Regions from separate parts of the Lysinibacillus telephonicus genome, predicted to be linked through region 3. Evidence: a T-box and tRNA genes for the amino acid it is inferred to sense, from the RefSeq annotation. Region 3 holds a T-box; the other regions hold tRNA genes.

Region 1 (2,244 bases), 1.9 Mb from region 3:
CGGATCAGAAGGTTGTGGGTTCGACTCCTGCCAGGCGCGCCAAAAGATACGGGAAGTAGCTCAGCTTGGTAGAGCACTTGGTTTGGGACCAAGGGGTCGCAGGTTCGAATCCTGTCTTCCCGACCATAGAATAAAGTGAACTTTTAATAATAATTATGGGGCCTTAGCTCAGCTGGGAGAGCGCCTGCCTTGCACGCAGGAGGTCAGCGGTTCGATCCCGCTAGGCTCCACCAACCATAATAAGGATCCCGGCGGCGTAGCTCAGCTGGCTAGAGCGTACGGTTCATACCCGTAAGGTCGGGGGTTCGATCCCCTCTGCCGCCATCTTTAAAGGACCTTTAGCTCAGTTGGTTAGAGCAGACGGCTCATAACCGTCCGGTCGCAGGTTCGAGTCCTGCAAGGTCCACCATTAGAATAATAAAACGGAGGAATACCCAAGTCCGGCTGAAGGGATCGGTCTTGAAAACCGACAGGCGGGTTAAACCGCGCGGGGGTTCGAATCCCTCTTCCTCCGCCATTTATTTAATCTAATAATTACTATCATTTATATTATCGCGGGGTGGAGCAGTTCGGTAGCTCGTCGGGCTCATAACCCGAAGGTCACAGGTTCAAATCCTGTCCCCGCAACCAAAAGGTCCCGTGGTGTAGCGGTTAACATGCCTGCCTGTCACGCAGGAGATCGCCGGTTCGATCCCGGTCGGGACCGCCATTTTTAAAATGGGTCGATAGCTCAGTTGGTAGAGCATTTGACTGAAGCTCAAAGTGTCGGCGGTTCGATTCCGTCTCGACCCACCATTAACGCGGGTGTAGTTTAATGGTAAAACCTCAGCCTTCCAAGCTGATGTCGTGGGTTCGATTCCCATCACCCGCTCCAATAGGGGCCTATAGCTCAGCTGGTTAGAGCGCACGCCTGATAAGCGTGAGGTCGATGGTTCAAGTCCATTTAGGCCCACCATAACAATATTCCGAAGTAGCTCAGTGGTAGAGCAATCGGCTGTTAACCGATCGGTCGTAGGTTCGAGTCCTACCTTCGGAGCCATATGGGGAAGTACTCAAGAGGCTGAAGAGGCGCCCCTGCTAAGGGTGTAGGTCGGGTAACCGGCGCGAGGGTTCAAATCCCTCCTTCTCCGCCATACATAGTTTTTGTGCGTTTGGCCCGTTGGTCAAGTGGTTAAGACACCGCCCTTTCACGGCGGTAACACGGGTTCGAATCCCGTACGGGTCATCAAAAAACACTCTCAAGATATTAAATATCTTGAGAGTGTTTTTTTTTTGAAGAATAAGAGAAAAGCAAGATGTATCCCTATACCTGATTACCAATGGGGTATAGATATAACGGCGTTTTTTAATAAATATAGTTTTTCACACCATGACTTTTAAATGCTTATTTGGATTCGATAATTATGAACACGCTGCGTTTCTTTCCCCCATGTAAGACGACAATGTTTTTTCAAAGATATCAAAATAGATAATATATTGTCCTTCTCTTATTTCTTTGTTTCTTTAAGTCCAGGTAAATTTATGTTAGAATTCATATTTCACTTAACTCCTATCTTAATCTTTTGCCACAGCAACTTTAGTAAAATATATTTAGAGATTTTTTTATTGTAAAATTGTTTAATCTACCGAATTATTTACTATGGACCGTTTTTAATACATGTCTTATCATAAATAGCTTTGTATTTAATTATTCAAATGGATTTGTGTAAGAGTTTAACTAAGGTAATAAAACGAAACGCTTTTGGCTTTTAGAAGTTTCAAGCGTTTCCGTGCAAAATTACTATTAACACATCACTATGAAAATATTGAAAACGTTATTGGATAGGGGTGGGAAATGATGTCAGCCCCGCCTATTGACAAAGAGTCTAAAAAACTTAATTTGTACAAAATATAAATTTAAAAAGATTTTTAATCCTCTTTAATAAACTATTATGATACGTTTCATCACTAAAGAGAATTAAATTAGCTTTTTGATATTACTGTATTTCAGAATTTATGCAGTTTTCAATTTTTCTACGTTTGAAAAAACTAATTTAAGCAAAAATTAATGATACGTAGAAGGAGGAAATGACATGAATCAATCACAAATCGAACAATTGAAAAACCAATTATTAGAAGAATTAAAGGACTTAAAAGAGGGAATAGAAACACATGATGATATAGACCGAACTGAATTATCGAATTATGATAATCACCCAGGAGACAATGCTTCTGATTTAACTATCCAGCTAACAGAATATGCAA
Region 2 (2,244 bases), 830 kb from region 3:
ACCATTTATTTAGCGCCCGTAGCTCAATTGGATAGAGCGTCTGACTACGGATCAGAAGGTTGTGGGTTCGACTCCTGCCGGGCGCGCCAATACATACATTGTTTTTAGTATATAGTTTAAATTTAGCGAATTAAATAGGGGCATAGTTCAACGGTAGAATAGAGGTCTCCAAAACCTTTGGTGTGGGTTCGATTCCTACTGCCCCTGCCATTATTTTTAAGCATGATGGCGGCTGTGGCGAAGTGGTTAACGCACCGGATTGTGGTTCCGGCATTCGTGGGTTCGATTCCCATCAGCCGCCCCATTTAAAATTTAAGACTGAACTTTTAAGATATATTTTTGGGGTATAGCCAAGCGGTAAGGCAACGGATTTTGATTCCGTCATGCCCAGGTTCGAATCCTGGTACCCCAGCCATTTTCGAGGAAGTAGTTCAAAATCGATAACTCTGGGGCCTTAGCTCAGCTGGGAGAGCGCCTGCCTTGCACGCAGGAGGTCAGCGGTTCGATCCCGCTAGGCTCCACCATTGAAATGTAAATACGGAGGAATACCCAAGTCCGGCTGAAGGGATCGGTCTTGAAAACCGACAGGCGGGTTAAACCGCGCGGGGGTTCGAATCCCTCTTCCTCCGCCATTTTCTTTAAATTTGATTTTATAATATTATCGCGGGGTGGAGCACGAACGAATAAGCTTCGTAGAAATGCTTCAGCATAACGATTTCGCAGACATCTTGAATGGCTTATCGAAATCGGGACGGTTCGAGATTTACTTAATGCGTTATGACAAAGTTTATATCTGATAACTAATATTACCGCGGGGTGGAGCAGTTCGGTAGCTCGTCGGGCTCATAACCCGAAGGTCACAGGTTCAAATCCTGTCCCCGCAACCAAAAGGTCCCGTGGTGTAGCGGTTAACATGCCTGCCTGTCACGCAGGAGATCGCCGGTTCGATCCCGGTCGGGACCGCCATTTAAAATGGGTCGATAGCTCAGTTGGTAGAGCATTTGACTGAAGCTCAAAGTGTCGGCGGTTCGATTCCGTCTCGACCCACCATTAAGCGGGTGTAGTTTAATGGTAAAACCTCAGCCTTCCAAGCTGATGTCGTGGGTTCGATTCCCATCACCCGCTCCAATAGGGGCCTATAGCTCAGCTGGTTAGAGCGCACGCCTGATAAGCGTGAGGTCGATGGTTCAAGTCCATTTAGGCCCACCATAACAATATTCCGAAGTAGCTCAGTGGTAGAGCAATCGGCTGTTAACCGATCGGTCGTAGGTTCGAGTCCTACCTTCGGAGCCATATGGGGAAGTACTCAAGAGGCTGAAGAGGCGCCCCTGCTAAGGGTGTAGGTCGGGTAACCGGCGCGAGGGTTCAAATCCCTCCTTCTCCGCCATACATAATGTTTTGGCCCGTTGGTCAAGTGGTTAAGACACCGCCCTTTCACGGCGGTAACACGGGTTCGAATCCCGTACGGGTCATAAATAAATCGTAGTAATTAAATAAATAATCTAGTGAAAGTATCTTAGGGAGATCCTCTAAAGAGTAGGACGTCGCTAGGCAAAAAAGCCCGATTCTTATGAATCGGGCTTTAGTGTATCTGCAATAGGAGGTAGAAATCCCCTTATTTTATCATCTTTATTTTTTTGTTCACTCAGCATCTATACTTTTTAAAAATTTATAGCGATTCAACTTGTTGCCCTAAGTGAAGGTGCACGAATGGTATATTAGTTTCTATGCTAATTATGGGCAAGATTCATATCGTTTTTCAAAGAATAAACCATTAACTTTGTTCTTACCAAAATAAATTTAAAATAACAATTTTGTTATGCCGAATTAACTTAAAAGAAAAAGTTAATTCGGCATTTTTTATTCCTCTACCAAATAATGATAAATATCATACTGCACTGGTTGCTCTAATACTAAATTCATTGTTACAACGGATAGGTTGTTTCCTTTACCATCAGGCATTGTTTCGTTTTTAGCGCTATCCTTTAAAATATCCACTTTGCCCAAATAGTAGAAGTCGGTCCCTTCACCATCATCTTTTTTAGTGAATAAGTGAATATCCATATCATTTTCTTTATAGGAAAGTATAGTTTTTACTTCATTAGAATCAAGATTAAGTCGATTTCGTGTAAACCATCTAAACAGTTCGGGTGCTAAAAATTCATCACCATATGCCTGACTAGATTCTACTTTATCTTTTTTATGGTATGTAACAAATATCGGACAAGTATTATATTTAGCACG
Region 3 (2,244 bases):
AGAAGAAGTACGCCGCAATTCGCAGCAAGAAGCTAAATTAATTATTAAAGAAGCTGAAAAAAATGCTGATCGAATTATTAATGAAGCGCTTGCAAAAGCACGGAAAATTACGATTGAAATCGATGGATTAAAAAAGCAATCTAAAGTATTCCGCAATCGTTTTAAAATGCTGGTAGAAGCTCAATTAGACTTGCTAAATACAGATGACTGGGATCATTTAATGGAATATGAAATTGGATTAACGGAAATTCAAAACCAAGCAAGAACGGATCAAGACGATTTTGAATTATTAACAGATGATATAAAATAATTATCTTTAATGGTTAACGATTTACTTGACTGAATTTCACTATTTCCATATACTGATACACGAGTATAGAATTTATATTCATTTTAGTATAAGATGAATGAAATATTGCCATCTGCGAGTCTTGCGATTTCGTAGAGGAGTTGACTCGTGAATACACGAGTAGAAACCCGGAAGCAATTACGCCAAGGCGTAGTTGATAATAAATATTTGGCGTTGATGGAGACAGTAATTTTTGAAAGTGATCAATAGCGAGTCGAGGATGGTGAAAGCTCGACTAAGCTTCAAAAATGAACATCACTCCTGAGCTAAATCACTGAAAAAATACATGGTATTTGATTAAGTGATTTCGTACACACGGCGTTACAGTGTCTAAGAGGCGGATTTTGTATGCAATTTCTCCGCAAATTAGGGTGGTACCACGAGTTATAGTTTCTCGTCCCTTTACTGGGATGAGGAACTTTTTTTATTTAGTATACTTATTTTTAGTACCGCAATGTTCCCTCTTAGAAAGCTATATAGTCGCATTTAAAAACAGATAATTCAATTAAGGAGGAATTTTAAATGGTAGAGTATAAAGATACGTTACGAATGCCAAAAACAGATTTCCCGATGCGCGGGAATTTGCCGGCAAATGAACCAAAAATGCAAGAAAAATGGGATGAAATTGACATTAATACACTAGTTTTAGAGCGTACAAAGGGCCGTCCAGAATATGTTCTACATGATGGACCTCCATATGCCAATGGAGATATTCATATTGGCCACGCTTTAAATAAAGTATTAAAGGACATGATTACTCGTCATCGTTCAATGACTGGCTATCATGTACCTTATATTCCTGGTTGGGATACTCATGGACTGCCAATCGAGCAAGCACTTGCAAACAAAGGTGTTAAACGTAAAGAAATGACAGTAGCTGAGTTCCGTGAATTATGTGAAAAATATGCCTATGAACAAATTGAAAATCAAAAAACTCAATTTATGCGTTTAGGTGTCCGCGGAGATTGGAAAAATCCGTATATTACATTAAAACCAGAGTTTGAATCACGCCAAATCGAAGTGTTCGGTAAAATGGCGGAAAAAGGATATATTTACAAAGGATTAAAACCAGTTTACTGGTCGCCGTCTTCTGAGTCAGCTTTGGCAGAAGCAGAGATTGAATATAAAGATATTAAATCACCTTCGATTTATGTAAGTTTTGAAATTAAAGATTCAAAAGGCGTTGTACCAGAGGATGCAAAATTTATCATTTGGACGACAACTCCATGGACTATGCCAGCAAACCTAGGTATTTCAGTAAACCCTGAAATTACTTATATCGTTGTATCAGCAAATAATAATAAATATATTATTGCAAAAGACTTATTAGAAACGGTTTCAAATACACTAGAATGGGAAAACGCTGAAGTTCTGCAAGAAGTTAAAGGGGAGCAACTAGAATATATTGTTGCAAAACACCCATTCTATGATCGTGATTCTTTAATCATGCTTGGTGACCATGTTACAACAGAAGCAGGTACAGGGTGTGTTCACACAGCTCCAGGTCACGGGGAAGATGACTATTTAGTTAGCAAAAGATATGGCTTAGACATTTTAAGTCCATTAAATGACCAAGGATGCTATACACATGAAGCACCTGGATTTGAAGGTCTGTTTTATGATGATGCAAATAAAGTCATTACTGAAAAATTAAAAGAGGTTGGTGCATTAGAAAAATTATCATTCTTCACGCACTCATACCCACATGACTGGCGTACGAAGAAGCCGGTAATTTATCGTGCGACACCACAATGGTTCTGTTCTGTAGAAGCATTCCGTGATGAGTTATTAAATGCAGTAAGCAGTACTGCTTTTACTCCAGCATGGGGTGAAACACGTCTTTATAATATGATTCGTGACCGTGGTGACTGGTGTATTTCAAGACAACGTGCCTG

Evidence for each region. A T-box is a leader RNA that pairs with one kind of tRNA and senses whether it is charged. The one in region 3 lies ahead of ileS (isoleucine--tRNA ligase), so its partner is inferred to be a tRNA-Ile.
Region 1: it encodes a tRNA-Ile, which carries the amino acid that the T-box ahead of ileS (isoleucine--tRNA ligase) is inferred to sense. The anticodon was not compared.
Region 2: it encodes a tRNA-Ile, which carries the amino acid that the T-box ahead of ileS (isoleucine--tRNA ligase) is inferred to sense. The anticodon was not compared.

What each region holds. Positions count from the first base shown of each region.
Region 1 is NZ_CP155468.1:3,272,555-3,274,798, reverse strand. It holds tRNA gene MKY04_RS15780 (tRNA-Arg) at 1-42, shown strand, start outside; tRNA gene MKY04_RS15775 (tRNA-Pro) at 50-126, shown strand; tRNA gene MKY04_RS15770 (tRNA-Ala) at 158-233, shown strand; tRNA gene MKY04_RS15765 (tRNA-Met) at 251-324, shown strand; tRNA gene MKY04_RS15760 (tRNA-Ile) at 333-409, shown strand; tRNA gene MKY04_RS15755 (tRNA-Ser) at 425-517, shown strand; tRNA gene MKY04_RS15750 (tRNA-Met) at 554-630, shown strand; tRNA gene MKY04_RS15745 (tRNA-Asp) at 634-709, shown strand; tRNA gene MKY04_RS15740 (tRNA-Phe) at 720-795, shown strand; tRNA gene MKY04_RS15735 (tRNA-Gly) at 801-874, shown strand; tRNA gene MKY04_RS15730 (tRNA-Ile) at 879-955, shown strand; tRNA gene MKY04_RS15725 (tRNA-Asn) at 965-1,039, shown strand; tRNA gene MKY04_RS15720 (tRNA-Ser) at 1,043-1,133, shown strand; tRNA gene MKY04_RS15715 (tRNA-Glu) at 1,154-1,225, shown strand; partial or broken gene MKY04_RS15710 (transposase) at 1,665-1,825, shown strand; gene MKY04_RS15705 (TraR/DksA C4-type zinc finger protein) at 2,073-2,244, shown strand, end outside.
Region 2 is NZ_CP155468.1:544,157-546,400, forward strand. It holds tRNA gene MKY04_RS02555 (tRNA-Leu) at 1-4, shown strand, start outside; tRNA gene MKY04_RS02560 (tRNA-Arg) at 13-89, shown strand; tRNA gene MKY04_RS02565 (tRNA-Trp) at 137-210, shown strand; tRNA gene MKY04_RS02570 (tRNA-His) at 229-304, shown strand; tRNA gene MKY04_RS02575 (tRNA-Gln) at 341-415, shown strand; tRNA gene MKY04_RS02580 (tRNA-Ala) at 449-524, shown strand; tRNA gene MKY04_RS02585 (tRNA-Ser) at 540-632, shown strand; tRNA gene MKY04_RS02590 (tRNA-Met) at 811-887, shown strand; tRNA gene MKY04_RS02595 (tRNA-Asp) at 891-966, shown strand; tRNA gene MKY04_RS02600 (tRNA-Phe) at 975-1,050, shown strand; tRNA gene MKY04_RS02605 (tRNA-Gly) at 1,055-1,128, shown strand; tRNA gene MKY04_RS02610 (tRNA-Ile) at 1,133-1,209, shown strand; tRNA gene MKY04_RS02615 (tRNA-Asn) at 1,219-1,293, shown strand; tRNA gene MKY04_RS02620 (tRNA-Ser) at 1,297-1,387, shown strand; tRNA gene MKY04_RS02625 (tRNA-Glu) at 1,401-1,472, shown strand; gene MKY04_RS02630 (DEAD/DEAH box helicase) at 1,861-2,244, opposite strand, start outside.
Region 3 is NZ_CP155468.1:1,379,092-1,381,335, forward strand. It holds gene MKY04_RS06540 (DivIVA domain-containing protein) at 1-310, shown strand, start outside; T-box leader at 515-754, shown strand; gene ileS (isoleucine--tRNA ligase) at 872-2,244, shown strand, end outside.